3 regions of the Pseudobacillus badius genome follow, and region 1 is predicted to be linked to each of the others. Evidence: riboswitches for the same ligand, from Rfam matches in the RefSeq annotation. Region 1 holds a riboswitch; each other region holds the start of a gene.
The links. Region 1 has a riboswitch for thiamine pyrophosphate ahead of thiT (energy-coupled thiamine transporter ThiT). Riboswitches for the same ligand answer to the same signal wherever they lie in the genome.

Region 1 (9,866 bases):
GGCAATTCCCGCTGTTGAATCACCTGTAATAGCCACTGTCGGAGCCGCAGCTCCTATTCCTGTAATGCCGTTTTCAAGATGAATGACAACAAATATATTGTCAATTTCTTTTGCTGTGCGTAAAGCGGTTTTAAACGGTTTGACCAAAGGGAGTTTTTCTACGAATATATCTAGTTTGCGAATATACATGATGACATCCTTTCCTTAAAATGCAGATAAAATATAAGAAGTTAAAATACCGTAGTAGGTGCCGAGCAGACTGCCGAGCACAGCCATTAAAATGCCCACCGGAATCAATGCCCGGTTGAATGCCCCTGCTAAAATTGGAGCTGAAGCTACGCCGCCGATATTGGCCAGAGAAGCAACACCCATCGTAAATAAATCGAGCTTAAACACCTTAGCCAAAATCACCATAATTAATCCGTGGAAGAACATGATCATAAATCCGGAAATAATGTACACAGGCGCTTGGAACAATTGCGAGAAATCAGCATGTGATGCGATTAAACCGATCACGATATAAAGCATGACTTTTGAGATTTCCATGGAGCCTGGCAGCTTGCCTACTTTTGTCATGGCTAGTATCAGGCCGACAGCAGAAGCGATAATAATCGTCCAAGTCGTTGCATTGACAGCCGCCCCAAGTTCAGGAAGAAGCGTACCTATTTTCGTCGCTGCCGCTGAAACAAATAAGCCAAGCGCAAGAAATCCGATAAGTTCAACGAAGCCGATTGGCTGTTTGCTGTTGCTTTCTTCGGCTTCCAGGTGAGCGGTAATTTCATCAATATAAGAAGTATCCGCCTTCGTCCATTTGTTGAATTTCATGGCAAACGGCACAAGCCAGAACAAGAACATTACCCATACAGAATAATTGACAGTATCCATAATTAAAGCGTAGCCAAAAATATTTTCAGGCACGTCTAAAATTCCTTGGAGGATCACCATATTTGCCGATCCGCCTGTCCAGCTGGCGCTCAGCGCAGAAAAAGCTTTCCATGTTCCTTCCGCGTAAAACCCGTGAAGAAGCGCATAAGTAATAGTGAATCCTCCTACAATGCTGAGCGAGGCAGCAAAAAAAGTTAACAGCATTTTCGGGCCTAAACGGACGATTTTTCTTAAGTCACAATGAAGCAGCATGAGCATCAGCATCGCGGGCAAAAGCAATCCGCGCACGGTTCCGTAAGCGGTTTCAACAGATTCACTTGCAGAAAAGAGGCCGAACGTTTTCATTAAAGCGGCACCGATATAAATCAGTACAATCCCGGGCACGTATTTAAAAAACTTGCCCCCAATCTTTTTCTCCGCGATCGCAATTACAGCTGTAAATGCGAGCAAAAAACAAACAAACATCACACCATCTTGAATCATCTATTCTTCCTCCTTTAAAGAAAGTTTAAAAAATAAAAAATCCAGCTGCCAAAGGACGTCCGCCCTTTAACAGCTGGATTTCATATGCATAAACAAATGAAGCAGCTAATTGTTAATAATTTGGTTGTATTTAATGCAGGCGTTTTTAAACGCGACAATTAAAGCTTTTTGTGACGCACCGAAATATCGGTTCTCAATGTCGGCAACAATGTCCTCAAAGTCCATCATGGACCGCCCGTTAAAGATGGATTGGACAAATTGAGAGGTTAAGGAAATAGTAGAAGAGCATTCCGCCTCTATAATCTTATGATTCTTCCGGTCGATGACAAGACCGATAAAGTAAGAATTAAATTGCTGCATAATTGGATTGTTAGAAGCTGTTTTGCTGTCTCCAATCACATAAATCGTATCTTTATCAAACACGGATGTTCCTCCTGCCATTCGGATATTACGCGGGGCATTCGCATGGTTTGCATGCAAATGTTCATCGTAATAAGGATGGTATACTCATCTTAATATATCTGCCTGCCATTTGCAATATTAAAAATATTGAGTTTTGGAATTTACTAGTGAAAAAAATAAAAGCAGGACCGCTCGATGATTTCCCCTTATCCGTTAAACCTCCCCATCACCACAGTATTATAATAGTTCCCATCTGAAAGAATTTTGTCCTTTTGCAAGAGGCCTTCGATTTGAAAGCCGCACTTCTCATACAGGCGGATCGCTTTCTCATTTGTTTCTAGCACATGCAATGTCATTTTTTCAATGTTGTTGGCATCCGCCCAAGCGATCGATTCTTTCAAAAGGTTTTTTCCGATGCCCATTCCCCAGTAGTCTTGCAAGATGCCAACCCCGAATTCTACCTTATGGGCGAATCGCTTGAAATGATTGCCTTCACACCTCGAAAATCCGACAATTTTGCCGCTCACAACTGCTACTAAAAACAAGTTTTTCTCGTTTTCTATGTCTGATTGAATGAATCGTTCAAAGCCGGCCTTATCTATAAAGCCTTCTCCCTTTTCTCTATCAAGGTTTTCTGTTTCGCCGTCAATCTGGAGCCGTATATCAGATAATGCCTGTGCATCATTATGCCGGGCGATTCTGATTGTGTAGCATGTGCCGTTGGCAAAAAAATGTTTTTCAATGTCCATTTCCTCTTCCTTTCACATAAATGTACGGGAGATGCTTGAAGAAAGCAGCATCAGCTCATTCACGGGAGCTGATGCTGCAGTTCGTTCAGCAGTTGTCGATAGTATCCGACATTCGATGTTTCCGACAATGCCGCCAGTTGTCCGGCTGCCTGCTCTTTGATTTGCGCCTTTGCATCCGTCTTTGCTTCTTCAAGAAGGCGCTGGTAAAACGGCAGCAGAATGGCTTCCATGCGCTCCTGTTCCTGCCGGATATATTCATGCACAGGCGGAATCAGTTTCTTTTCGATTTCATCTCGTATTTGTTTATTTCCGCCTTCTGCAAAGAACTGTACAGATGTTTTATATTCTTTAAACAAGGAAGCGAACAAGCCGGAATGCACCTCATGCAACTCGGGCTCAAAAGAGATACCTTGAGCTGTCTCGGCCTTTGTTTCTTTCAAGTACACCCCTGGCAAGAAGGCTCCTGTTTCTTTTTCAAGCGAGCGGTAAAACCGGCGGCTGCCTTTTTGCATAAAGGCCTGCAAGCGAAAAGCTGTCGTCCTCATTTCACGAGCCATTTCAGCAGCAACAAATCGGATTACTTCATTGGTCATCCGGTGCAGCGCCGTGCGCATATCATCAAAGGAATCAAAAGCAGCCGGGCTGAAAATGGCCTTAAATTCATCGTTATAACGATAAAACAAGCGTTGTCTGGCATAGAATAACAGTTCTTTGATTTCTTGATGGAAGGCTTCATATTCTGCCGTGACGAGCCGGCCTTCTAAGTAAGACAGCGCGGCAGATAATTGACGGGACAGCTCACGGCGCCGTTCTTGCTTGATCACTTCATCCGTTTCAGCAAGCTTAATCCGCCGTTTTAATTCAAGGATGCCTTGATTGGCATCTGCTTCTGCCTGATGCAAAACAGCAGCAGCCAGAGCTTGTTTGGTGAAAGGATAAAAATGCTGCTCGAATAAAGAGAACCCTGACAGTTCCAGCACCTCTTCCTTTGGAAGACGTTCTGCTTCTGAAAGTGCCAATAAAGATTGGTACCGCTGTTTTTCGTCTGATGTTAAAGAGTGAGCCGCTTCTTTTTTTGCCAATAAAGCGAGATGGCTCGATACCGGATAAATGCGTGCTTGTTCAAGCCCGCAGTGCAATAAGTTTTGCTCAATATGACAAAGCACATCCTTCAAGTCACTTTTCTCTGTGGCAAGATCAGCTGCGTTAACAATAAAAAACAGCTTATCTTTGCCAATAAACTCTTTGACCTGTCCAAGCTGAGTCAAAAAGACTTGATCGGCTCGCGAAAAGGCATGATTGTAATAAGTAACAAATACGATCGAATCAGCGCTCGTTATATAGTTGAAGGCCATTTCAGTATGACGGGCATTCATGGAACCCGCACCGGGCGTATCAACAAGCACCATTCCTTGCTCTGTCAGCGGTGAAGCATAATACAATATGATCCGCTCAACAAAGCACGCTTTTTCTTCCACACTGACAAACTCGGTATACGTATCAGCGTTTTTTTCTACTAGCTGCCCGAGCAGCGGCTGGATCTCCTTATAGCCGGAAAGAGCGGCGCGCAGGAATGAAAATTGTTCCAGCGGCAATGCAGCAAGCGGACTGAAGTCTTCTTCCGGTTCTTGTTCTTCGTTTTCCCCATTTCCTTGCCTCTTGTTCTCCGCCCATTCGTCATGCTCCCGCAAAAGCAGCTCCAGGCTCTCCAAGCTCCCAACCGTTTTTCCGCTCAATTCCAGCGCCTGATTAATATCCTTGAGGAGCTGTTCCTCTGTTTTGAACAAGAGCGTGACAGTTTCGTGAGGATGTTCTTTATCGGGCGCGCGGATTTCATTGATGGCTGCTGTGGTGGGATTGGGCGACACAGGAAGCACCCGTTCACCTAGCAAGGCATTGGCAAATGATGACTTGCCGGCACTGAAAGCTCCAAATAAAGCGATCGTATATTCGTTCTTCTCAAGCCTGGCAATCCGCTCATTCAGCTTATTGATCCTTTGCTCCATATGGCCGGCCTTGAGCAGCAAGCGGGCTTTTCTTTTAAGCTCTTCTATCTGTTTTTCCAAGCCGCCATAGACAAGAGAAACCTCCTCCGACCGGCTCAGCCATTCCCTGGCTACTTCACCGATAGAGACCGCTTGCTTTCGTTTTGCCCCTTGTAATTGTCCCGCTTTCTTAAACGCCTGAAATGGTTTTTTCTCCGCTTTTTCCGTTCCGCGCACCGCCAGTGTGGAAAGCAGCCTGTTGTACAACTCTTTTTCTTGCGCTTTTAACTGCTCCCGTTTTTCCCAAGCAGCTATTCTTTGGTGAATGTCTTTCTCCTCTTGGGCAAGCAAAATCCGTTTGCTGCGGTTATTTTCCTTCGCCTGCGCTTCCAGCGGTTCAATGATCCCGGCGAACGCTTGTCGATATAAGCTTCTCAGCTCATTTGCGATGTCTTTGGCATAATTCAACACATAATCATCAGTAAGCATCGCTCCGCTTTTTACAAGCTTCACAAGCAGCTCGGGAGAAAAGTCAACCTCACATCGGCGGATTTGCTCCCGCAGCTCCTCCGTCAGCACATCAAATGAGCTTAACAGCTGAATGAGGTCCTCCTTTAAGGGGATATCAATATAGGAAACTCTATTTTCATTTAACGTTTGAAACAGCTGCTGCAGGCGAAGCTCTTTTTCTTTTTTGGTTTTCTTGCGTGAAAATAAGCCGCGTACCTGAAAGGAAAGTTCCCGGGATTCTAAAAATTGCCGCACGAAAATCCGGGCATAATAGTCAAGCAGCTTGGCATTGTAAAAAACCTTCGCCAGCGTTTGATCAAAGAGAGGAATAAAAAGATGATCGCGTTTCTCTATGGCTTCTTTCCGTTCATTCCATTCCCGCAGCTCGTCTTGAAGCTGCTGAAAAGAAGAAACTCCCGCCAGCTGCTCATCATACTGATCAAGCTCTTCCCTGCTTTTTTCCCGTTGTTTATCGAAAAAATCCATCGCTGCCATCAGTGCTTCCTGCAGAACATGAACTGGAAGCTGCTGCCGGCGGTCAGCCATCTTTCCAGATAAGAAATCCTTCAATTCATGGATCTGATTATAAGGATGGTTCTCCTCCTTTAAGGATGTGAAATACAATCCGTTATACGAAAGCTTATGCTCAGCGAATGACTTGTGAATGCGGCTTGAGAACTGGGAAAAAGACAGCTCACTGGCGATGTGTTTATCGATTTGGTTAATAATGAAATAGTTTTCTTTTCCTCTTTCTGCCAAATATCGGTTAAATTCAAAATTGGCCGGCGATTGCACGTGGTTATAATCCATCATATAAAAAACAAGATCAGCCAAGTGTAATTTCGACAATGCGCTAACCCTGTGGGCGTCATCCGTTGAATCAATGCCCGGGGTGTCAAAAACGGCTACCCCTTCTGGAAGCTGGCCTGTACGCTGGGAAATGTCTACTTCTTCAACGGCATTCCCATTCACACAATAGGCCTGAATTTCATTGATATCATAAGGATAAGGGAACCTCTGGCTGCTTCCGTCTTTAAAGAAAACCTTGGCGCAAGGCTCTCCTTCTTTCACTTTGACAATATTAGCGCTTGTAGGAATTGGGCTCGACGGGAGCAAATTTTCTCCTAGCAGCTCATTAATCATGGAGGATTTTCCGGCAGAAAAGTGGCCGTAAAAAGCAATAATGTACTCTATATTTTCTAACTTTTCTATGAGTTCAGCACAGGCATGAGCATTCGTCTGATCGTTATACTCGGAAAATAAATGGTGAAGTTCCTTTAGTTTTGGCAGCAGCAACGCGCGGGTAGGCCTTTGGTTAGCAAGCCATTTTTTCAATTGGTCAGTCAGCATAAGTCCCCTCCTCTCTGCGTTCAATCCTGTTATTCTTATTGTACCGGAATCAATAAACAATTTCAGCTTGTGTCCTTTTTTCGCAAAAAAAAAACAGAAGCTGCGCTAGTCAGCTTCTGTCTGCCGTCATTTATTAATAACTGGCCGAGCTGCTTCCAATAGAAGCAGATTGTTTGTAAAAGCTCGGCGCGGTCTTTTTCAAAAATACTAATACCGCTGCTGTGATTAACATTTCCGGAAGCAAATAGGAAATGTTATACAAGAAAGAATATACAGCGACTGGCATTTCCTTTGGTGCAGCGCTGCCGAACCAGATGATGCCGGACATAAAATGGCAAACGAGACGCAGGGACGTTCCCAGCAATAAGCCGGTGAAAATCCTTCCTGTTGTAATCGGCTTATGAAAAACTGCAAGCCCTCCGATTCCAAGCACCGCGTAAGCGAGAGGATAATCCAACACAAGCTGGACCGGATGGACGACATAGCCGCCTGTCAGCAAGCTGATGATCCCGGCTAATAGCCCTGTAACCAAGCCGGCCTGCCAGCCGCGGCGAAAGGCCATTACAAAGATTGGCACCATGATAAGTGAAATCGATCCGCCAAATGCCCACAGAGCGCCGAATTCTACCTTGCTTAATATAAACGATAGTCCCGCCATAATGGCAATTTCGATCATCGTTATCAATTTGTTTCTTTCCATAAAAAAGCCCCCTTCTATTATCCAGAGGGGTGTACGGATACAACAGGCTCTTCCGTGTAAAGGAATGTTGGCTGCATCTGTCACACGTTCCCTACGCTGGTACTAACCAGATCAGGTTCATAGAGTTGAGGACGGCTCCTCTCTCAGTCTAACGACACCCCTAGTGGACTTCTATGCTCTTACTATAGCACAAGTGCATCAAAAATGAAATATCAGCCAAATATCGTCATATCGTCAAAGAAGCTTTTATTTGCGTCTATCTGCTCCCCTCCGGTCATATACGTAAATGAACAGTAAAGAACCACAAAAATATAGACAAAATTAGGTGAGGCTATGAATCACGTTGTTGAACGCGGGGAAACGCTGGCTTCAATTGCCGCTGATTACCGGATTTCTGTCGCTCGGCTGCTTGCGGCTAACCCTGGAATGAGCTCTTATTCTTTAGCACCCGGGCAAATCATTCGCATTCCCGGTCTTCCCCCGCCCGCTTCTCTTCCTTATTCGATCCGCGTTTCCCTGTCGCAGCGGCAATTAACCTTACTGCATCACGGAACTGTTCAAAAGGTCTATCCCGTGGGGGTAGGCAAGATGCTGACCAAAACCCCGACAGGAGATTTTGTCATTATTAATAAAGCGCCGAATCCGGGCGGCCCATTTGGAACGATGTGGATGAGCTTATCCAAAAAATCCTATGGCATTCATGGAACGAATAATCCTTCCTCGATCGGAAAATTTGTTTCCAAAGGCTGCATTCGCATGTACAACCGTGATGTAGAAGAACTGGCTCGAATCGTTCCGCTCGGCACGCCTGTACAGATCCGGCCGTAAATCATCCGTCTGATGTTTGAAAATGGATAAAGGGGGGCATAACGAAACAGTAAAGGAGGAATGACGGATGACAGAGAAAAATCACGCAATTCACAAAGATGGAGAACTGCAGCCAAATAAAGTGGATGATGCCCTTGAACGGATCAGCCCTGAAAGAATGGATAGCATTCTTGAAAATTTCCATTCCTTCAAAGCTTATCTGAAGAAAAGAATAGAACTAGCTGAAAAAATCGGTTTAAATGAGGAAGAGCTGGCGGTTGCGGCAGAAAAAATTGCCGGGTATCTTGCTGAACATGCTGAGCCGAAAAACAGAGAAGAAAAATTGCTTCAAGAGCTGTGGAAGGTCGGCACGAAGGAGCAGCAGCATCAGCTTGCTCATATGCTCGTGAAATTTGTCGATGAGGAATAAAGGATGACAGAAAAATCGGGTATCTATTCTACGGCAAAAGAGGTTCGGAATGATCTCATTCCGAACCTCTTTTCGTTTGTTAGGTGATTTTCAAGTCATTCAGTAGAAAGATAGACCACTCCAAGTCGATGCTTAGGCAGCCTGCTTCCTAGTACAATTCTCCCGCCCGGTCATAAATAAAAGAAAAATCAGCCGCTGCCTCCATTTTAACAAACAGATGCTTCCCTGGTACAAGCTGATCTATAGTAACCCCTTCTATTTTATCCCGTTGGCTGGGATGATGTTTCGAAAGCTTCTTCCTCACCTCAAGCATTTGATCGATTTATTTTCAAACAGGCATTGTTATACGGATATACTAACTTTGTCCGCGCTGTTGATTGGAATGGAAAGCGCAAAGACTCCTGCGGGATCGGCGGGACAGGTGAGATCCCGCAGACGCTTTGACGCCGGGGAGGCTCGCCGCTCGCCCCGCGGAAAGCGAAGCGCCTGGAATGGAAAGCAACAGACCCCTCCGCAAGAAAATAAAAAAGACTGTAGACAAACCTCCATTTTCATTGAATTTGTCTGCAGTCTGAAGCACCTGTTCATACAGGTGCTTGTTTGGCTGGCCATCTCTCTTATACGTTATTGCTTGCCTTGCTTTTCTTTCCATTCATTTGCTAAAATCCCGTAGACCACGTGATCTGTATAATGATCATATAACCATTCTGCCTGTCTGATGATGCCCTCTTCTACAAACCCCAGCCTTGCAGGAACGCTTCTGCTTTTTTGATTCCCCACAGCAGCCCGTATCTCCACTTTATTTAAATGCAGGCGGCTGAAAGCATAGTCAGTCAGCGCCTTAGCAGTCTTTGTCATAATTCCCTTTCCTTGATATCCTTCTGCGAGCCAATAGCCTATTTGAACGGTTTTATTTGACCAATTGATGCTGTTAAAACCGGCAACGCCGACGATTTCTCCATCAAATACAATTACCGTATTCATGCTCTTATTTTCAGCATAGCCTTTCAAACAAATTTTGATAAATTCTTGTGAATCTTCTACTTTAGTTGTCCCGTCTACCCAGGGCAGCCATTCTCTTAAATAGCTTCTCGATTGGTCCGTTAGTTCAAAAATTCTTTCAGCATCATTCCACTCAATTAACTTCAAGGATAAATTTTCATCGATTTTATGTACAAACATGGCCTACCCTCTCCTCTATACGTATTTATGCTCTAAAATTAATAAACTACAGGCCACTCCTGTGAAGGGATGAAAAAAGAGAAGCTGATCGCATGGCGACTAGCTTCTCCCTGTTCTAAACGATAGTTAGCTGCTTATCAATGAAATCAGCCGATGAAAAAGCGTTTTTTATTTTGCTTCTGCATATTGGTCAACTTCTACAGTCCAGTTAAATGAATCAGGCTCTTTACCGCTTTGAATGTTCGTAATGGAGCTGTAAAGCTTTTTAGCAACCGGTCCTGTAACTCCGCCGTTGATGCTCATTTTTTCATCATTCCAGAATAGCTCGCCGATTGGAGAAATGACGGCCGCCGTTCCTGTGCCAAATGCTTCTTCCAGCTGTC
Region 2 (9,866 bases), on a different contig from region 1:
ATGTCCTTTTAGCAGGCGTTCCTGAGAATGCACCTCTGGCAAAAGCGGATGATCAAGTGCGCATCGAGATTGAAGGATTGGGTGCACTTGAAAATATAGTTCTGTCTGAGGGGCAAGCAAAGGAGGAGTCACAATGAGACGAGCGAAAGTAGCTTATGCCGGAGCGATTCATGACGCTGTAGAAAAGGATGGGCGGCTGCAGCTTAATGACGGACGGATAGTAGAAGAACAAGCCGTTGTCTGGCTTCCGCCGTTTGAGCCGAAGACAGTCTTTGCCCTTGGTCTGAATTACGCAGATCATGCGGCCGAATTGTCTTTTAAGGCGCCGGAAGAGCCTCTCGTTTTCTTAAAAGGGCCGAATACTTTTATCGGCCACCGCGGACAAACCCGGCGGCCGGCAGATGTGGAATACATGCATTATGAGTGTGAGCTGGCCGTTGTTATTGGCCGTCCGGCACGAAATATAAAAAGGGAAGAGGCCTACGAGTATGTATCAGGCTACACGATTGCTAACGACTATGCTATCCGCGATTATTTGGAGAACTATTACCGCCCTAACTTGCGGGTGAAAAATCGGGATACATGTACACCAATCGGCCCTTGGTTCGTTGATAAGAAGGATATCCCTGATCCGATGAATTTGTCGCTGAAAACATATGTAAATGGAAAGGTGACCCAGGAAGGCAATACGAAGGACATGGTATTTGATATTCCTTATCTGATTGAATACTTGAGCAGCTTTATGACGCTGAATGAAGGGGATGTCATTTTGACGGGTACACCAAAAGGCTCCGTTGACACGAAAGTCGGCGATGAAGTCATTACTGAAATTGAAGGCATCGGCCGTCTCATCAATACAATTGTAGGCGATGATTTATTTGGCATTGGTCCAGTGCCGCAAGAAGAAGCGTCTAAACAAACAACATGAGAAGGGAGGGAAATGCCTATGCCTCATTTCATTATCGAGTATACAGATAATATTAAAGCAGAGGCTGAGATACCGGCTTTGCTGAAAAAGGTAAATCAGCTGCTTATCTCTTATGATGGAACATTTCCAATCGGCGGGATTCGTTCCCGGGCGATCGAACTGCATGATTACGTTATCGCCGACGGCACAGAGGATGATGCCTTTGTCCATGCTGTCTTGAAAATTGGAGCGGGCCGGCCGGAATCAGTAAAGAAGATGGTATGCGATGAGCTGTTTCAGGTAATGAAAGACCATTTTGCTGATCTTTTCGCTAATCGTTACCTGGCTCTGTCAATGGAATTAATCGAATTTAGCGAGGCTGGAACTTATAAGCACAATAACATTCATGCCCGCTACAAAAAGACAGCTACAGAGAAATAACATCACGCTTTTTATTCTGCAAGGGGATAGCAAGGATAAGAATAAAAGTCTGCTTGTAACAGGAGCTTGCTTTGAATCGGCGCTTTTGTTACAAGTACTTTTCGCTTTTGGGAAGGTTATATAAAAGGGGGAAATGACCTATGTTTGGTATGGAAGATCCAATTATTGCTTTTGCATGGCTGGGGACGATTTTATCGATGGTTGGCTGCATTATTTTTGGAGTGGTTATGTGGAACCGCGGAGAGGGAGAGTGAGCTAAGTGAATTTTGCTGTATTAATTCCAATACTTTTACTTTATTTAGGCATTATGTCGGCGCTTGCTTATTATGGCTATAAAACTACAAGGTCCGAAGCTGATTATTTAGTAGGCGGACGGGGAATTAATCCTACAGTTATGGCACTTTCCTATGGGGCCACTTTTATAAGCACGTCTTCTTTAATCGGCTTTGGCGGTGTCGCGTCATTACATGGCTTTGGTCTGTTATGGCTCTGCTTTCTCAATATTGTTTTTGGCGTTTTTGTCTCCTTTGTGTTTTTTGGAACCCGCATCCGAAAGGTTTCCGAACAGCTGGGAGCCTACACCTTTGCTGAACTTTTAGGAAAGCGTTATCAATCAAAGTTTATTACTGTGTTTTCAGGGATTGTTATTTTCGTATTAATGCCGGCTTACACGAGTATCGTTCTAGTGGGCGGAGGCCGGTTTCTCCAGGAAACTCTTTCGATGGACTATAATATCGCACTGTTAGTATTGGCCGTCATCGTTGGTTTTTATGTATTAAGCGGGGGAATTAAGGCTGTTATGTATACGGACGCATTTGCAGCGATCGTCATGTTTATTGGCATGGCCATCTTCTTGTTCATGGGATACAAGGCTGTGGGCGGTGTCATTGACGGACATGCTGGATTAACAGCTATGAAAGATCTGGTTCCCCAATCTCTAGTCGAGCAGGGCCATCGCGGCTGGACTTCCATGCCGGAATTAGGGTCTCCGATCTGGTGGACACTAGTAAGTACAATTGTTATGGGAGTGGGAATCGGAGTGCTGGCACAGCCGCAGCTTGTAATGCGGTTTATGACAGTAAAAAATAATCAAGCGCTTTACCGCTCTGTTATTGTCGGCGGGGTATTCATTTTCTTTATGACCGGTGCCGCTTTTATGCTGGGACCAATTAGTAACCTGTACTTTCAAGAACATCTAGGAAAGCTGTCCATAGAGGTGGCAAAAGGAAACGTGGACCTTGTGATTCCTGCTTTTATTAATCATTTGATGCCAGAATGGTTTGTTTATCTATTTACTTTAACCTTGTTATCAGCGGCGATTTCAACGATCAGCTCTTTAATTCATTTACAAGGCTCGGCTTTTGGACAAGATATCTTAAAAAGCTTCGGCATTCGGTCGGTATTTGGAATAGATGCTTCCCGTATCGGCGTGCTTCTCGGCATTGTGGCCGCTGTTGCGCTATCTTATGTATTGCCTGGCGGTGTCATTGCCCAAGCGACTGCTTTCTGGTTCGGCATATGTGCGGCCGGATTTTTGCCGGTAATGATTGGCGCCTTCTTCTGGAAAAACTCAACAAGCACAGGTGCAAAAGCAAGTATGATTGTCGGTTTTGCCGTAAGTATTTTTGGTTTTCTGTTCTTGCATGAAAAGGAGGCGGCCGTTCTAGGCCTCTCTAAAGCATTGTTCGGAAAAGACACGTTGTTTGTGTACCCAATGACGCATATTGATCCGTTATTTTACGCGTTGCCATTGTCGGCAATTGTCTTTATTGTAGTGAGCTTATTTACAAAGAGTGAAGCAGTGAAGGAAGAGGAAGAACGTCGCGAACAAATTATCTAGCAACAACAAAACCAGGCCCGAATGAATGGGCCTGGTTTTGTTGTGTGCAGCAGTTAATCGTTGTCACGTTGTTCTGCGCGAGCCTTTCCGCCTTTTTCACCAATTTCTTGATAGAAGTCTTTATCGTGATTTTCGGAGGTCGCTTCGCCGCCTTTTTTGCCGATTTCTTGGTAGAAGTCTTTGTCGTGGTTTTCAGCAGTGGCTTCGCCGCCTTTTTGTCCGATTTCTTGATAGAAATCTTTGTCGTGGTTTTCAGCAGTGGCTTCGCCGCCTTTTTTGCCGATTTCTTGATAGAAGTCTTTGTCGTGGTTTTCAGCAGTGGCTTCGCCGCCCTTTTGTCCGATTTCTTGATAAAATTCCTTATCGTGATTGCGGGCAGTCGTTTCTCCGCCTTTGCGTCCAGCTTCCTCTAGGCTCATTTTGTTTTCATTGTTTTCGTTGTTTTTTCTTGCCATTTTATACATCTCCTTTTTAATTTAATGAACCATATGGTTTTTATTTCCTCTTTTTAAATAATTTAAACCGTTATTTTAAAAATATTATTTATTAGATTCTCTTTGTTCCGCGCGGGCATTTCCGCCCTTTTCGCCAATCTCCTGATAGAAATCTTTCCCATGTTTTTCAGCGGTGGCTTCGCCGCCCTTTTTGCCGATTTCTTGGTAAAATTCCTTATCGTGATTGCGGGCAGTCGTTTCTCCGCCTTTGCGTCCAGCTTCTTCTAAGCTCATTTTATTCTCGCGATTGTTGTTATTGTTTTCTGCCATTTCTCTCATCTCCTTCAATGGATTATTTGGTGTACGGTTGTTATATAGCCTCTTTCATTTGTTCGGAAACACATAAATATATATAAATTAAAAACTCCTACTTTTTTCATAATTTATTTTTTTCCTTTAAATGTTATGGAAGGAGTTAATAAACGGAGAGTAAGATGTTTTTATCTTTTGAATGCAGTCATTTACGTTGGAAAAATCCAGAGGGTGTTATAAGATTTAATAAGAAGACCTTATTTTCTGAAAGGAGAGTGCGATGAATTTTACGATTGAAAACATTATCTTAGCTGTATCTATTCTTTTGCTGGCTGGTGTCATCGGGGCCAAGTTCTCCACAAGGCTCGGTTTGCCGTCCCTTGTGCTGTTTATTGTTGTCGGCATGATATTAAATCGTTTTGTCTTTTTTGATAATGCCTGGCTTGCTCAGCTCCTCGCAACGGTTGCCTTAGTCATTATTTTATTTGAAGGGGGCCTGCAGACAAAGTGGGAAAGCGTGAAGAAGGTATATAAACCCTCCTTGTCGCTTGCTACGATAGGAGTCGTTGTCACCACTGTCACAGTTGGGGCGGCTGCCAAATTTATTCTTGATTTAACGTGGGCAGAAGGCCTGCTTGTCGGGGCAATTGTCGGTTCGACGGATGCCGCAGCTGTATTCAGTGTACTTGGAAACAAGAACGTGAAACAAAAGCTGACAACCGTGCTTGAAGCTGAGTCAGCTTCCAACGATCCGATGGCTATCTTTTTAACCATTAGTTTAATTCAAGTGATTCAATCACCCTCATTTGAACCTCTTCACCTCGTTTTCAGCTTTTTTTGGCAAATGGGAGTTGGACTGATTCTAGGAATTATGTTCGGTATCCTCTCTATTTGGATCATTAATAAAATTAACCTCGACTCCTCCGGGCTTTATCCGGTTCTATCTATTGCTTTAGCGATCTTTGCTTTTAGTACAGTCACGATTATGAATGCGAGCGGGTTTTTGGCGGTATATGTAATGGCGATCATTATTGGAAATGCCGACCTAACCTATCGCCATTCTATTCTTGGGTTTAATGAGGGACTGGCATGGATGATGCAAATGGTCATGTTTATGATTTTAGGCCTTCTTGTTTTTCCGGGCGAATTGCTCCATGTTGCTTGGCAGGGAATTGCCTTGGCTGTTTTTTTAATGCTTATTGCCCGGCCTATTGGTGTATTTGTCAGCTTGTTTTTTTCGAACATCAATATAAAAGAAAAGCTCTTCATTTCATGGGCTGGCTTAAAAGGAGCGGTGCCGATCATCCTTGGCACATACCCGCTGGTAGAAGGACTGGAGCATGGCCAGCTGATGTTTAATGTTGTCTTTTTCGTTGTTCTGCTGTCCACCGTTATTCAAGGAACGACAATTTCTAAAGCAGCAGAACTGTTTAACGTAACCGGAACGGGAAAAAAGGCGCAATCCTCCCACAGCTTGGAATTAATTTCTATTGGTAAGGCAAACAGCGAAATGGTAGAAATGCGCATCCTTGAAGAATCACCGGCAGCGAATAAACAAATTCATGAAGTCCGCTTGCCGCCGAAGACATTGATTACCGCGGTGGTGAGAGGGGAGAGGCTTATTACTCCGGAGGGAGCAACGAGGCTTCTCCCAGAAGATGTGCTCTATGTATTAGTAAAGAAAGATAAAAAGAAGGAATTGAAGGAAACCCTTATGAAAAAAGGCGGCGATTCATAGGAAGAAAAAAGGACAGCACACGTGGTGTGCTGTCCTTTTTTTATCGCAGCTCCCTCTGTACAGAAAAAAGGGATAAAGAGCATTTGGCTGCATAAAATTTAATGGCTGTTCCTGGTTTTAGAGCATCCGAAAAATGATGATGGCTAAGAAAGGGATTTTTTTGATATGGAAAGTAATATTTTTAATCTATTTGTAATAAAAGAAAAAATACTGTATTATATTGGAGAAAAATAGAAAGAAAGATTAGCAGGGAGAAAAGGGATGAAAAGATGAGAAACAAATTAATGATCATGTGCAGTTTTGTATTGCTGTTGCTTGTGGCAGGCGGAGGGGAAAAGGCGTATGCAGCCGGAAAAAAGAATATTTATATCGGACTTCATGACAAAATGCTGCCGTTTACTACGGGAGAGGCGTTTATTATTGACAATCAGGCAGTGGCTCCAGCTGAAAAGCTGGCACGCTACTTGTATATCAAACAAACGGTCCAGAAGACTGATGAAGTGTACATATTTGAAAAGAACGGCCAGCAGCTGACAGTGAACATAAAAACGAAGGAAGCATCGTTGAACGGGAAGCCTGCCGGCTCGGCGGTTATACACAAAGAAAACGGGCAATTTTACATTGGTATTCGCTGGATTGCCCAGCAGTTTGGATTCCAAGCAGACTACTTAAGTAAGAATCACACGGTGCGCCTTTATACAAAAGCCGGAGCCAAGTTGTCTAACGAGGAATTCTTAAAGGCAAATCAATCATTTTTTGATCGTTTGAACAGCCCGCAGCCGGCTAAGGGGCCAATTGCCTATGTGACTTTTGACGACGGGCCAAGCCAGCAATCAGCCAGTATTTTAAATATACTTGCTTCTCATCGGGTGAAAGCGACGTTTTTCTATATAGAGCCGAATATTCACAGATACCAGGCTGCGGCAAAGAGGGCGGCTGCTGAAGGACACTATCTTGCTCTTCACAGTGTTACGCACAAGGTGAATACGCTCTATCATTCACCGCAAAGCTTTATGAATGAAATGGAAAAGACGAATCGCACACTGAAAAGCGTCACTGGCCGGTCCTCCGTATTGGTTCGTGCTCCGTTTGGCAGCTCTCCTTATTTAAAACAGCCATTTCGTGATGCCATGTCCAAAAAAGGCTATCGCCTTTGGGATTGGGATATAGACAGCGAAGACTGGAAATATAACACCAGTTCAAAAGCGCGCATTTTGCAAAACATTCAAGCAGGAATTAAGATGCAAAAGAAAAGAGGCGATCAGCACGTTGTCATTTTGTTGCATGAGAAAAAAATTACAGCTGAACTGCTTCCGCAGATTCTCCAACTTTTAACGAAGGAAGGCTATCGCTTACAGACGTATGATCCATCCGCTCATGTTGTCCAAAACTTCTGGAACGACAAACGATTATAAGATAAAAAGGAATTTTCTGAAAACACCTTTACTTTTTTAGACAGTTTCATGTATAATGGAAACAAATTGAATAGTTATAACTAGGGGAGTCCAATGAGCTGGGCTGAGAAAGAAACGCGTTGAAGTTTCTTGACTCTTGGGACCTGATCTGGTTCATACCAGCGTGGGGAAGTTAGAACAATTATTGATCATGACTGCTTCTGCATACATATTAGCCGGGTCCATCCATTGTTGGAAACCGGCTTTTTTTGATGTATCTGCCAGCTTTTCCGCATGGTTATGCCCTAAATCTCGTCCTGAACCGCTGAATACGCTGAAAAGGAGAGTTTTTTTTATGTCCACATTTTCATTGAACGAAAAAAACATGTCCATTATGTCTAGTTTTTCAGGAAGTAAAAAAGTATATGTGAAAGGGACGCGGCCAGATATAAAGGTGCCGATGCGGGAAATTCAATTAAGTCCGACGGCAGGCACATTCGGTGAAGAGGAGAATCCGCCAGTGCGGGTATATGATACGAGCGGTCCATATACTGATCCGACTTATGTGATAGATAGTACAAAGGGGCTGCCGGCTATTCGCAGTCCATGGATAAAGGAGCGCAGCGATACAGAAAGCTATAAAGGGAGAGAAATAAAACCTGAGGACAATGGCTACAAAGATGAAAACGACCCCCGAGCAAACCATCAAGTTTTCCCGGGACTAGAGCGTCAGCCGCTGCGGGCGAAAAAGGGGAAAAATGTTACACAGCTTCATTATGCCAAAAAGGGCATTATCACTCCAGAAATGGAGTTTATCGCTCTGAGGGAAAACATGTCTCCTGAATTTGTCCGTGAAGAAGTAGCAAGAGGACGAGCGATTATTCCGGCTAATATTAATCATCCCGAAATCGAGCCAATGATTATCGGCCGCAACTTTCACGTCAAAATCAATGCGAATATCGGCAACTCTGCCGTTTCCTCTTCCATTGAGGAAGAAGTGGAAAAGATGACCTGGGCGACCCGCTGGGGAGCGGATACCATCATGGATTTATCCACGGGCAAGAACATCCATACGACACGCGAGTGGATTATCCGCAATTCACCGGTTCCGGTTGGGACAGTTCCTATTTATCAAGCGTTGGAAAAGGTAAATGGTATAGCGGAAGATCTTACCTGGGAAGTGTATCGCGATACTTTGATTGAGCAGGCAGAACAAGGGGTAGATTATTTTACGATTCATGCGGGTGTTCTTCTTCGATATGTGCCGCTGACGGCCAAGCGTATGACAGGGATCGTTTCCCGCGGCGGTTCGATTATGGCGCAATGGTGTTTATATCATCATCAAGAAAACTTTTTGTATACTCACTTTGAAGAAATTTGTGAAATTATGAAAGCGTATGATATTTCCTTTTCCCTTGGAGATGGATTGCGCCCTGGGTCGATTGCCGATGCAAACGATGAAGCGCAGTTTGCTGAATTAGAAACACTTGGAGAGCTGACGAAGATCGCTTGGGAGCATGATGTTCAAGTGATGGTAGAAGGTCCTGGCCATGTGCCGATGCACCTGATTAAAGAAAATATGGATAAGCAGCTGGAGGTTTGCCAAGAGGCGCCATTTTATACGCTCGGCCCGCTGACAACCGATATTGCTCCGGGCTATGATCATATTACTTCAGCTATCGGAGCAGCGATGATTGGCTGGTACGGCACGGCAATGCTCTGTTATGTCACACCGAAAGAGCATTTAGGCTTGCCTAATCGGGATGATGTGCGCACAGGTGTGGTGACTTATAAAATTGCGGCCCACGCCGCCGACCTGGCTAAAGGGCACCCCGGGGCTCATAAAAGGGATGACGCCCTGTCAAAAGCGCGATTTGAATTTCGCTGGAAAGACCAATTTAACTTATCGCTCGATCCTGAACGCGCGCTGGAATATCATGATGAGACGTTGCCTGCCGAAGGGGCAAAAACGGCCCATTTCTGTTCCATGTGCGGTCCGAAATTTTGCAGCATGAGAATTTCTCAAGATATCCGTAACTATGCAAAAGAAAACAAACTGGATACAAACGAAGCAATCAGAAAGGGAATGGAAGAAAAAGCAGAGGAATTTAAGCAAGCCGGCAGCAAGGTGTATCAGTAACTGCGGGAGGAATGGCCATGAATGTCCATAAAATTGAAGAAGAGATAAATCAATTAAAAACAAAGCTTCTATTCTTGCAGAATCGCCTGCAATTCATCCAGCAAAACTGTGATCATCAATTTCAGGGAAACCAATACTATGAAACTTGTGTTAAGTGCAGAAAAGTGAATGTTCTCTATTATTAAATGCAGAAAAGTGAATGTTCTCTATTATTAAATGAGCGGCCGGAGATTTCCGGCCGCTTTGTTTGCAAAGGGGGGCCATGCTGGTGGGCAACCGCATGGCCGTTGTGCATATTATTTTTTCCGATGACAGAACAGCAACGGGACAAGTAAGCTGTTCATGCTTTTATCATATTCCAATTGAGAATGAATGTCAACTATAATTGATAATGATTTTCAAATTCAAGTAAAATTCCTATAGGAGTCAAGAACTGTAAAGATAATGGGCTAGAATAGGGGGTATTTCTTCTTAGCAATGTATATTAACTATTTCCCGGGAAACCGACAATAATATAGAAGAGCTGACAAGCTATTAGCGAAAGATGTATAACGAAAAATAATGCGCTTTCAATAAATAATACGGTAAAATTAGACTATAAAAAATAGATGCTGTCAGTAGTTTATATTGATTTCACATTCGTTCACCATAGAGAGAAAA
Region 3 (9,866 bases), on a different contig from region 1:
GAATTCGCTTTCCCCGAGATAAAAGCCTTTTGTTCCTTGAAAACCAACTACCTTCCATTTGCCGCTGACATCATATTCATTGCCTTTCCATTGATCCCATACCTTCGATTCCACCCCATAATTTTTTGCTAAATACTCGATCGCTTTATCTGCTTCCTGCGGCCAATCCATGTGGCGATGGTTTAAATAAATAGAAGGGTATGAAACAAGGTGAAAGTCCTTCAAGTTTTTCCATTCTTCTTCCGTGCGCCTTTGAGCTTCAAATCGGCCGGCAGCATGGCAATTAATACAGCTTTGGGCAACGCTTTCATTTTTCGGATCTGGTTCTGCATAAGATGGTTTATTGGCCAGCCAATACTGGACCTTTTCCGCTTCTTCAGGAGCAAGCCCTCTTTCCCGGCTTAAATCAGTAATCAATTGTTCCCGCTCCTCATCCGTGATCGTTAACCCATGAGTCCTTTCCATGCGGGCAATGGTTTGAGACCAGCCTTCTGGACTTTTTCTGACCGATTCAATTCTTTCCAGCTTCCCCCCCTGATCAACTGCATGACAGCCCATGCAGCTCTTTTCCACCTGCTGGCTGACATGAACAGCCGATGTTGCTTTTTCGTTTGTTTCAGTTGACGGGTTTTCTGCACAGGCACTCACTAGCAATGCCACTCCTACAGCGGCTGCCACAGATAAAAACTTTTGTTTGATCATCGCATTTCTCCTTTTTATGGTTTTACATATTTTAATTTTCGCCAGTCATTGGCAGCCACTGGACATTCGTCTGCCCAGCTTCCATAGTTCGTTAAGCCGTCAGGCACTTGAGCTGCCCACCAGCAATCACCATAGCAGCCATAAATATCACGGTAATGAGGCTGGCAGACCCCTTCAAGCCCCATGCCTGAGAAATCTGTTTCCCATCCTGGATCGAAAAGACTGGTACATCCCATCGGCAGCAGCGCCAGTCCTTGCACCTCGGGCTCCTTTTCCAAATTAACCGTTTGCTCAATCATTTTTCCTTTCCAGTTCAACGGCTTTAAATGCTTCATGCTGTCCCTCCGCTCCCTTCTTAGCTAAAGCTTGTTCATGCCACTGTTTAAAAAACAATGAATCACCGCCTGACAGGCATATAAAAACCTAAGGCAGACAAGTTTGATAATCAACTTGCAATTTCTATGCCATCTTATTTCATCGCTCACACCCGCTATTTTCGCTTCTTTCACCAGCAGAAGAGTTAAATTTATTCACTAAAATAAACAAACTGTTCAAAATAATTTGAACAGTTTGTTTATTTTATCATCTATAGGAAATATTATATTTCTTTAAACGATTGTACAAAGTTCCCCGGGAAAAGCCTAGCAGCTGGGCGGCTTTCGTTAAGTTGAAATTTGTCCGTCTCAACATATGCAGAATATAATCGCGTTCATCTTGATCGCCTTCCGGCTGATCTCCTGCTGATTCACTGCAAGCTTCTGCCGTCATTTGCTCATGAAAGGCATCCGGCAGATGAGAAGGCTCGATTACCTCATTCTCCGCAAATAATTGAGCATACTGAATGACGTTCTTAAGCTCCCTGACATTTCCAGGCCAGTCATACTGCTGCAATAGTTGTTCTGTTTCCGGTGCCAGCATCACATTCGCCTGTTTCTCGTTCTGTTTGATAAAATAACTGGCTAACAAAGGGATATCTTCTTTTCTTTCACGCAAAGGCGGAATCATTAAATGGATAACATTTAACCGGTAATATAAGTCCTCTCTGAAGGTTCCTTCCTTGATCATCTGCTTTAAATCTCTATTTGTCGCTGCAATGACCCTTACATTGATTTTTTTTGGAGCGTACTCTCCAATCCTCATGACTTCCTGTTCTTGCAGCACTCTCAGCAGCATCGGCTGAACAGACAGCGGAACCTCGCCAATTTCATCAAGAAACAGGATGCCCCTGTCGGCTGCTTCAAACAGCCCCTTTTTTCCTTCTTTTAATCCCCCTGTAAATGAGCCAGGCCCATAACCAAACAGTTCACTTGCTGCCAGATCATGATTCAATGAGGAACAGTTAAAAGAAACGAACGGCTGATCACAGCGATCACTGAGACGGTGAATCATCCGGCTGAATACTTCCTTGCCGGTGCCGCTTTCTCCAGTTAACAGTACAGGTACGCTGCTCGGTGCGATTTTCTCTATTTTGCTGATAAAAAAGTTAAATTTATTTCCGCGGCCGATAACGCCATAGTGGTTATATTCTTTCTTAGGAGCTGCGGAACTTTTCTCAAACAGATGATGTTGAGGAATTTGAACAATGATGCCAATCACACTGTTTTTATGAACAACAGGCAAAACTTTGCCGCGGGGATGGCCATGCAAAAATGGAATTATTTGTTCTTCCCATTCCGGCTCGCCCGAACACTGCCATTTATGCATATATTCATGCCAATTAAACGGTGTTTTCCAAACATAGTGAAACGGCTCGGACAGGTGATTTTGCTCCATTAAGCTCCCTTGATCATCAATGGCCAATAACCAGTCGCTGCGTAGTCTGCGGCTATGTTCTAAAAATACCTCTTTTAACAAATTATTTTTTTCATAAATACGGACAAGCATATCCGCTTGAATCATTTCCGCTATCGCCTTTGTTAAAGGCAAACTGTGTTTGCGGAAATCCTCATCTTTACTTGATAAATCAAGCACTCCTATCACTTGCTTATCCACAGGGTGCCAAATAGGAACTCCAGCACATGAAAATGCACTCCACGCCTCGCAATAATGCTCTGCCGTATGTATAGTCACAGCTTCTCGGGCAGCAAGGGCCGTGCCGATTGCATTCGTCCCTGCTATCGTTTCATCCCAATGACCGCCTGGATAAAAATTCACCTCACCCAGCTGGTCATGCAGCTTGCCTTTCATGCGCACGCCAATCATTCTGCCGTCTTTATCAGCCAGACCAAGGGCGTAGCAATCATCAATCTCGTTTTTCATTCTGCTATAAGCAGCTGCAAACGACTGGTATAGTTCGCCTCTGCTTTTTATCAGCTGCAATTCCGTTTCCGTTAGCACGAGAGGCGCTTTAGAGAGGTCACGTGATATATTATTCTTCCGGCTTCTCTCCCACGATTCCATCACTAGTTCAGACATGTTTTTCTTAACCAGTTGACCACGTTTTCCTATCATGATCGCTATCTCCCTTCCACCCTATATAGTGATAACCAAGCAGGATAGTTGTGATTGTGTCACAAGTTCAGATTAAACTATTCTAAATATTAAGTCAATTCAACAGAGGCTTTTGCAGAGAAGATGGGCTTGATTTCCCATGTTCTCTCTGTGAAGGCCGGCAAGAAAGAAAAAGGGCCGTCGTCTTAGTCAGATATGGACAGCCCTTTTCCCTCTATTCTGCTTTCTTTTAACCGAGCAGCCGCTGATAAAGCTTTTTTGCCTCTTCCGGATCCTTTGATCCATGTACCAGCATTCTTCCGTCCTGGAACAAGACAATTCTCTTTCCGGAAACAATCGCCGACAACAAAAAACCATTCATCTTTACTGAAGCGTCCCACTGCTTCAGCATAGCGGCAATCTCTGGCAAATTAAATGCCCTGTTGTTCGGCGGTCTTACTTGTACCGTATTTCTTCCGCATAAGACCGCCGTTTTTGTTTGATTTTCTTCCGTTAAATACGGATAGACGGCTGTGTCGCTGCAGGATGGGCAATCTGCCTTCTTTAAAGAGGCTGTAGAAATAGATGAATATGTATTTTTCCACAAATCAACAGCCACAAGCTCCCGGCGAATGTCCTCCCCGCGGCCCGCAAGTATTTTCAAAGCCTCTGCTCCTTGGAAAGCCGTTGTCATTTGAACAGCTGGCGCAATAATTCCTGCCGTGTCGCATGTCATTCCTTCTGCCGGCAGAACATCGAGCAAACAGGCGAGGCACGGAGTTTCTCCCGGCACAATCACACAGCTGACTCCCTGGCTGCCTACGCAAGCACCATATATCCAGGGCACCTGATATTTTTGAGACAGATCATTGATAACGAATCTTGTCTCAAAATTGTCCGTTCCATCAAGCAGCAGGTCCGGACATTTTTCATCCATAAGCGCAGAAAGCTCCTGCGGGCCTGCATCGGCTGTGATAGCCGATATGCTGACGTCGGAATTAATCTCCTGAAGCCTTTTTTTTGCCGCCTCCGCTTTAGGCAGACTATCCCGTGCGTCCTGCTCATTATACAGCTGCTGGCGCTGGAGGTTGGTCCAATCGACGTAATCACGGTCAATGATAGTAAGCTGCCCAATGCCGGCCCTGACCAGCATTTCGGCCAGTGCAGAGCCAAGTGCACCGGCTCCGACAAGCAGCACATGTTTAGTAGTGTAAGGATGCTCTTCCTTTAAAAATAACTCCTGTCTCGAATAACGGCTGTTCATTGCCTTCTCCTCCTCAACCGCCTCCCACGAATTGAACAATTTCAATTCGGTCTCCTTCATGAATAGTTGTCAAGCCAAGCCGTTCTTTCGGCACGATATGGCCGTTTATCTCTACAATGACCGCTTTTCCTTGCAAGGAATAAGAAGCCAGCAGCTCTTCAATAGTCAGCTCCTGCAAAGAAATTGGCGTCGATTTCCCATTAACCACAATGTGCATGTCGTTGATTTCCTCCTTTTTTATTGCTGTTTGATAACTCGCGGCTGCAGCCGCCGGGTCCTTGCTCGCAAAGATCCCTGACATGACTGCCACGCCTCTTGCTCCGGCGGCCTTGACTTCCCTAATATGGTGCGGTTTAATGCCTCCGATAGCAATAACAGGCACGCGGGAAGCATAAGCTGCGGCCTGCAATGTCTCCAAGCCTCTTGGTTTCCTCCCAGGCTTTGATGCTGTATCATAAATGTGGCCAAATAAGATCCAATCCGCCCTTCCTTCATTGGCATGAGCCACGGCATCCAGCTCATGAACAGAGCAGCCTGCCGCCAGTTGTCTGAGAAATGGGCGAACCTGCTTTAACGGCACGCTGCTTTCCGTCAGCTGTACACCGCCGGCTCTGGCTGCAAGAGCAACATCCAGCCTGTCATTAACAATAATCTTTTCGGCCGGAACCCCCGCTTTCCTAAAGGCTTCCACCCAATACAACAGCTCTCTGGCGCTGCGCTGTTTTTCTCTTATGTGAATATAGTCAACAAATGAGTGAATGGCGGCGGCAATGCTAGACGCCTGCGCCAGCCCGAGTGTCCCCGTGGTGATGGCGTGAAGCTGAAAAGTCATTCCATTCCTCCTCGTCCGCCAAAATGTCCCAATCTTTAAAAATCGGCTGATACCCAAGCTGCTTTAAGCGTTTTTTTACTTCTGCCACCGAACGAGTATCGGAAATTTCAAATTGGCTATTGTTTTCTTTCTTCGCCGCGTAGCCGCCAACAACTGTCGAAGAAGCAGCGGACATTTTTGTCACGCCCAATTTAATAAGGTGATCTCTAAGCCCTGCTTCCTCGCGTGTAGACAGTGTAATACCTGCCCGGGGCATAAACAGGCGGACAGCAAGCATCGCTTGCACAAGATCTTTATCCTCCACAACAGCACGAGGCTCGAACCCTCCAAGATTCGGGCGAATACGAGGAAATGAAACGGCAATGTCCGTTTCTAAATATCTTTTTTGCAGGTATTGGGCATGCAGAGCAGTGAAAAACACTTCCTTCCGCCAGTTATCCATTCCGAGCAGCGCTCCAATGTTTACCGATCTCATGCCGGCCTGGCATCCCCGCTCTGGTGCATCCAGGCGGTAACGATAGTTTCTTTTTGGACCTTTTATATGAATCTCCTTATAAATTTCTTCATTATATACTTCTTGATAGACAGTAAGCCCATCCACTCCCGCCTGGAACAACTGGCGGTATTCCTCGGCATCAAGGGGCTGTACTTCAATGGAAATCGAGGAGGCATATTTTCTTAAGATACGGGCGCTTTCTGTAAGATAGGCAACGGATGAATGAATGCGCGATTCCCCCGTCAGCAGGATGACATGCTGAATCCCCATGTCTTTCAACGCTTTTGCTTCTTGACTGATCTCCAAAGCGGTTAATTTTCTTCTCGGAAAGTCATTGTCAAAACTGAAACTGCAATATGCACACTTGTTTACACAGTAATCCGTTAAATAAAGCGGCGCATACAAGGAAATCACTTTTCCGAAATTCTGAATGGTCAGCTTTCGAGCTTTCTGGGCCATATCCTCCAGCCGCTCTGCAGCAGCCGGGGAAAGGAGCGCCAGTAAGTCATATTCGTCCGGTTCCGCTTGATTCAGTGCCTTGTCTACATCTTGAACCGTCATAGCAGCAAGGATTTCCTCATAGGGATGATGCTTGATTTTGTTGTATCTGTCATAAAAGCTCATAGAAACTCCTCCTTTTTACCGTAAAAACCCAGTGAGCGGAGATGAAGCAGCTGCCCGTTGCGACACCGGTCCGAGCCCTGCAAGATAAGCCTTTCTGCCGGCTGCTACAGCTAAACTGAATGCCTCTGCCATCCGCACAGGGTCGTCTGCTGTAGCAATAGCCGTATTTACGAGAACCGCATCCGCTCCCATCTCCATTGCTTCAGCCGCTTCTGACGGCTTGCCGATTCCGGCATCCACGATGATCGGCAGTGTTTTTTCTTCGATAAGTATGCGGATCATCTCTTTCATGCGGATGCCCCGGTTTGATCCGATCGGGGAACCAAGCGGCATGATGGCCGCAGCCCCGGCATCAGCCAGCTTTTTGGCTGCCATTAGGTCTGGATTCATGTAAGGAAGAACAACAAAGCCTTCATTAGCCAATATTGCGGTCGCCCGGATCGTTTCTTCATTGTCAGGAAGCAAATATTTCTGATCAGAAATAACTTCGATCTTAATCCAATCTCCCATCCCGGCGGCCCTTGCCAGCCTTGCAATACGGACAGCTTCCTCCGCATTTCTTGCCCCGGATGTATTGGGCATAATCGTCATATTCTCTGGGATATCTGCTAAAATATTTTCATGGCCTGCCTCTAAATCCACTCTTCTTACTGCTACAGTTACCACTTGCGAGCCTGAGGCACTAAAGGCTTGTTTCATAACAGAGTGATCGGCAAACTTCCCCGTTCCTGTAAACAGCCGGCTTGACAACTTTTTTTGACCAATAATTAATTCATCCATTTAACATCCTCCTTTTTGCAATAGGCTCTGCCATTATCGACGATTGATTGGTTAATTGTTCACCTAAAAGGGCAAAAGCGGCGACTTCCACGGAAAGTGTCCGCCTGCAGTGAAACCGATAGACAAACCAACGATATTCTTTAACAGAGCCGTACAACAAAAAAAGCCTGCCACAACGGCAGGCTTTTCTTTATGCATCATAAATAAAGACACGTAAATAAAGACAGCTTCCCTCCGTTGGTACTAACCAAATCAGGTTCAAGAGTTGGATGCATGCATCCTCTCAGCCGTAAAGGCACCCCTAGCTTACTTTTTCTATATTCAGTTTCCTCTAGTATACTCCTAATATTCTAAATTGTTAACCACTTTTTCAAAAAAAGAATTCCGCTTTTTTGCTTTATTTCGCTTCGGTCTTCGCCCCTACGCCAATCCGCTTCATTTCTCCCCAATCCTTCTTGCCGGCTAAAAACTGAAAAAAGCCTTCCAGCCGCCATTTAATCATGAGCGGCCGATACCAAAACGTTTCAGAAAGTGCAAAGAAAAACAGTCTGACGATGTCTCGCGGCTTCGGATATTTTCTCAAGCTCCATTCCTCTAAGAGCACTCCGCCCATCGATAACACCGATCCGTATAAGAACGACAAAGAGGCAATCAGGACGGTGATTTCAACACTGATAAACGAAAACAGCAAACCGAACAGAATAAGCAAGTAACCAAGCAATTCGACAAAGACACCCATCAGCTCAATCAAAAAGAAATAAGCCATCGATAGCACACCAACCAGGCCATATTTAGGATTAAACAGCATATCCTTGTTATTCCAAATCACTTCGCAAAGTCCGCGGTGCCAGCGCTGGCGCTGTCTGCGCAAATAAAGGGCGGACTCTGGCGCTTCTGTCCAGCAAACAGGATCAGGAACATACAATATCTTTTTCTTTAATCCTCTATCTTTAATCATCCGGTGCAGGCGGACAACCAGATCCATATCTTCTCCGACTGTATCCGTGCGGTACCCGCCGATTCTGGTCACTGACTCTTTCTCAAACACACCGAAAGCACCGGAAATAATCAGCAACAGGTTATGACGGCTTAAGCCAATCCGGCCGATTAAAAATGCGCGCAAATACTCGATCACTTGCATAACCACCAACGGTTTTTTAGATAAACCGACCGTCATCACTTCCCCGCCTTCAATATGACAGCCATTCGCAATCCGCACGCTGCCGCCGACTGCAATCACCTCTCCGTCTGAATCAAGAACCGGCTTGATCACTTTCAAAAAGGCATTTCTCTCTAATACAGAATCTCCGTCGAGTGAACAAATGTACGGGTAATGGGATAAGTTTATTCCAGCGTTCAAGGCATCGGCTTTTCCGCCATTTTTCTTGTCAATCATGTATACATTTTCATAAATCGTTGACCGGTAGATGCCATTAATTTCAGCAACAGGTATTCTCGTACGTACAACAAAATTTATTTTTACCATTTGAAAGGCCTCAATCATCGTTTCGGCTGTTTTGTCTGTCGAACCGTCATTGATAACAATCACTTCATATTCCGGATAGTAAATACTTAAAAGAGAGCGGACACTGTTATAAATCCCTGCCTCTTCATTATAGGCAGGCACAAGAATCGAGACCGGTTTTGTATCAAAAGAATCCAGCAAATCTTCTTCTGCCTCTTTTGAATTAAATCCATATTCGCTCCGCAGCTGCCTGGCTGAAATAAATAAAATGACGAGATAAAACAAAATGACAAAGGAGGTGTAGAAAATAAATAACCACGGCAAAAAGGTGAACAGATTGCTAATGAATTGAGTCATCCTATTCTCACTCCTTCACTCTCAAGCCACTGGGCAGCCATATCCTTTGCATATCGGTCATGATGGGTTTCAATAATATGCTGCAAAATCAGTGTGCCGTTTGCATATTGCTGCAGCGCTTCCCCTGCCGCATTGCGGACAAACCAGTTTTCATCTGCAATCAACTTCGTAAGCTGAGGCAGAAAACCGTCTTTTTTCGCTGCGCCTGCCAGCTTGGCGAACATCATTCTCTCCTGCCAGTGCTGAGAATAGCTGAATGGATACACATCTGCTGAATCAGCCGTGTACCCGAACAAATAAAGCACTTTTAAGGCAGCAATTCTTAGCTCTAAATGCGGCTGCTTCAGCTGTTCTACTACAAAAGGAAGATAGCTGTACTCCTGTGTTTCTGCTACCCACTCAATGATTGCCTGCTTAAACACATTGTTCAGCTTCTCATAATTCTGGATAAACCCTGCGTCATATGTATCGTTAAATCTTCTTAATACATCCTTGTAAACAGCTTTCGAAAGCGGAGGATCCAGGCTGATTAAATCCCTGGCCAGCGCGTTCGATTGCAAGGAAGCCAACACACGGATCGCTTCTGTCCGTTCTGCCTCTGTTCGCAGAGCGTTTTCGGCAAGCGCCAGCCACAAATGATGCGAAAAGGAAGACATATAAAAATTTTCAATGCGATAAAGCACATTCATTCGTGTGCTCCACCTTCCTTTCGCCAGCCGCCGATGATACTCCTCTTTCAGCCACTCCTCAGCAAGAAGTGTAATCGTCTCTCCTACCATTTCTCCCTTTAGGATACTTGCAGCCTCCTCCAGCAATTCTTCTAATGCCTGAATGCTCAATGGATCATTATTTAGCCATCTGTTATGGATCTCCTCTTCCGTTCCTAACAAATAAGCAAATAAATCCGGACGCAAGT

Region 2: it holds a riboswitch for thiamine pyrophosphate, as region 1 does, so the genes downstream of both, thiC (phosphomethylpyrimidine synthase ThiC) here and thiT (energy-coupled thiamine transporter ThiT) in region 1, are expected to answer to the same signal.
Region 3: it holds a riboswitch for thiamine pyrophosphate, as region 1 does, so the genes downstream of both, B1A98_RS02785 (thiazole synthase) here and thiT (energy-coupled thiamine transporter ThiT) in region 1, are expected to answer to the same signal.

Annotation. Positions count from the first base shown of each region.
Region 1 is NZ_MWMM01000004.1:163,761-173,626, reverse strand. It holds gene B1A98_RS09860 (mandelate racemase/muconate lactonizing enzyme family protein) at 1-189, opposite strand, end outside; gene B1A98_RS09855 (DUF819 family protein) at 205-1,368, opposite strand; gene B1A98_RS09850 (DUF3870 domain-containing protein) at 1,474-1,791, opposite strand; gene B1A98_RS09845 (GNAT family N-acetyltransferase) at 1,977-2,519, opposite strand; gene B1A98_RS09840 (dynamin family protein) at 2,579-6,364, opposite strand; gene thiT (energy-coupled thiamine transporter ThiT) at 6,498-7,064, opposite strand; TPP riboswitch at 7,135-7,236, opposite strand; gene B1A98_RS09830 (L,D-transpeptidase family protein) at 7,398-7,892, shown strand; gene B1A98_RS09825 (DUF3243 domain-containing protein) at 7,960-8,301, shown strand; gene B1A98_RS09815 (GNAT family N-acetyltransferase) at 8,926-9,483, opposite strand; gene B1A98_RS09810 (branched-chain amino acid aminotransferase) at 9,652-9,866, opposite strand, start outside.
Region 2 is NZ_MWMM01000012.1:43,662-53,527, forward strand. It holds gene B1A98_RS15735 (fumarylacetoacetate hydrolase family protein) at 1-137, shown strand, start outside; gene B1A98_RS15740 (fumarylacetoacetate hydrolase family protein) at 134-928, shown strand; gene B1A98_RS15745 (5-carboxymethyl-2-hydroxymuconate Delta-isomerase) at 947-1,348, shown strand; gene B1A98_RS20980 (symporter small accessory protein) at 1,489-1,602, shown strand; gene B1A98_RS15750 (sodium:solute symporter family protein) at 1,608-3,188, shown strand; gene gsiB (glucose starvation-inducible protein GsiB) at 3,242-3,643, opposite strand; partial or broken gene B1A98_RS15760 (KGG domain-containing protein) at 3,740-3,952, opposite strand; gene B1A98_RS15765 (potassium/proton antiporter) at 4,215-5,672, shown strand; gene B1A98_RS15770 (polysaccharide deacetylase family protein) at 5,942-7,087, shown strand; TPP riboswitch at 7,160-7,274, shown strand; gene thiC (phosphomethylpyrimidine synthase ThiC) at 7,422-9,206, shown strand; gene B1A98_RS15780 (hypothetical protein) at 9,224-9,391, shown strand.
Region 3 is NZ_MWMM01000001.1:582,556-592,421, reverse strand. It holds gene peaA (quinohemoprotein amine dehydrogenase subunit alpha) at 1-702, opposite strand, end outside; gene qhpC (quinohemoprotein amine dehydrogenase subunit gamma) at 717-1,037, opposite strand; gene B1A98_RS02805 (sigma-54-dependent Fis family transcriptional regulator) at 1,285-3,153, opposite strand; gene B1A98_RS02800 (ThiF family adenylyltransferase) at 3,383-4,396, opposite strand; gene thiS (sulfur carrier protein ThiS) at 4,410-5,228, opposite strand; gene thiH (2-iminoacetate synthase ThiH) at 5,170-6,348, opposite strand; gene B1A98_RS02785 (thiazole synthase) at 6,364-7,128, opposite strand; TPP riboswitch at 7,341-7,441, opposite strand; gene B1A98_RS02780 (glycosyltransferase family 2 protein) at 7,526-8,950, opposite strand; gene B1A98_RS02775 (HEAT repeat domain-containing protein) at 8,947-9,866, opposite strand, start outside.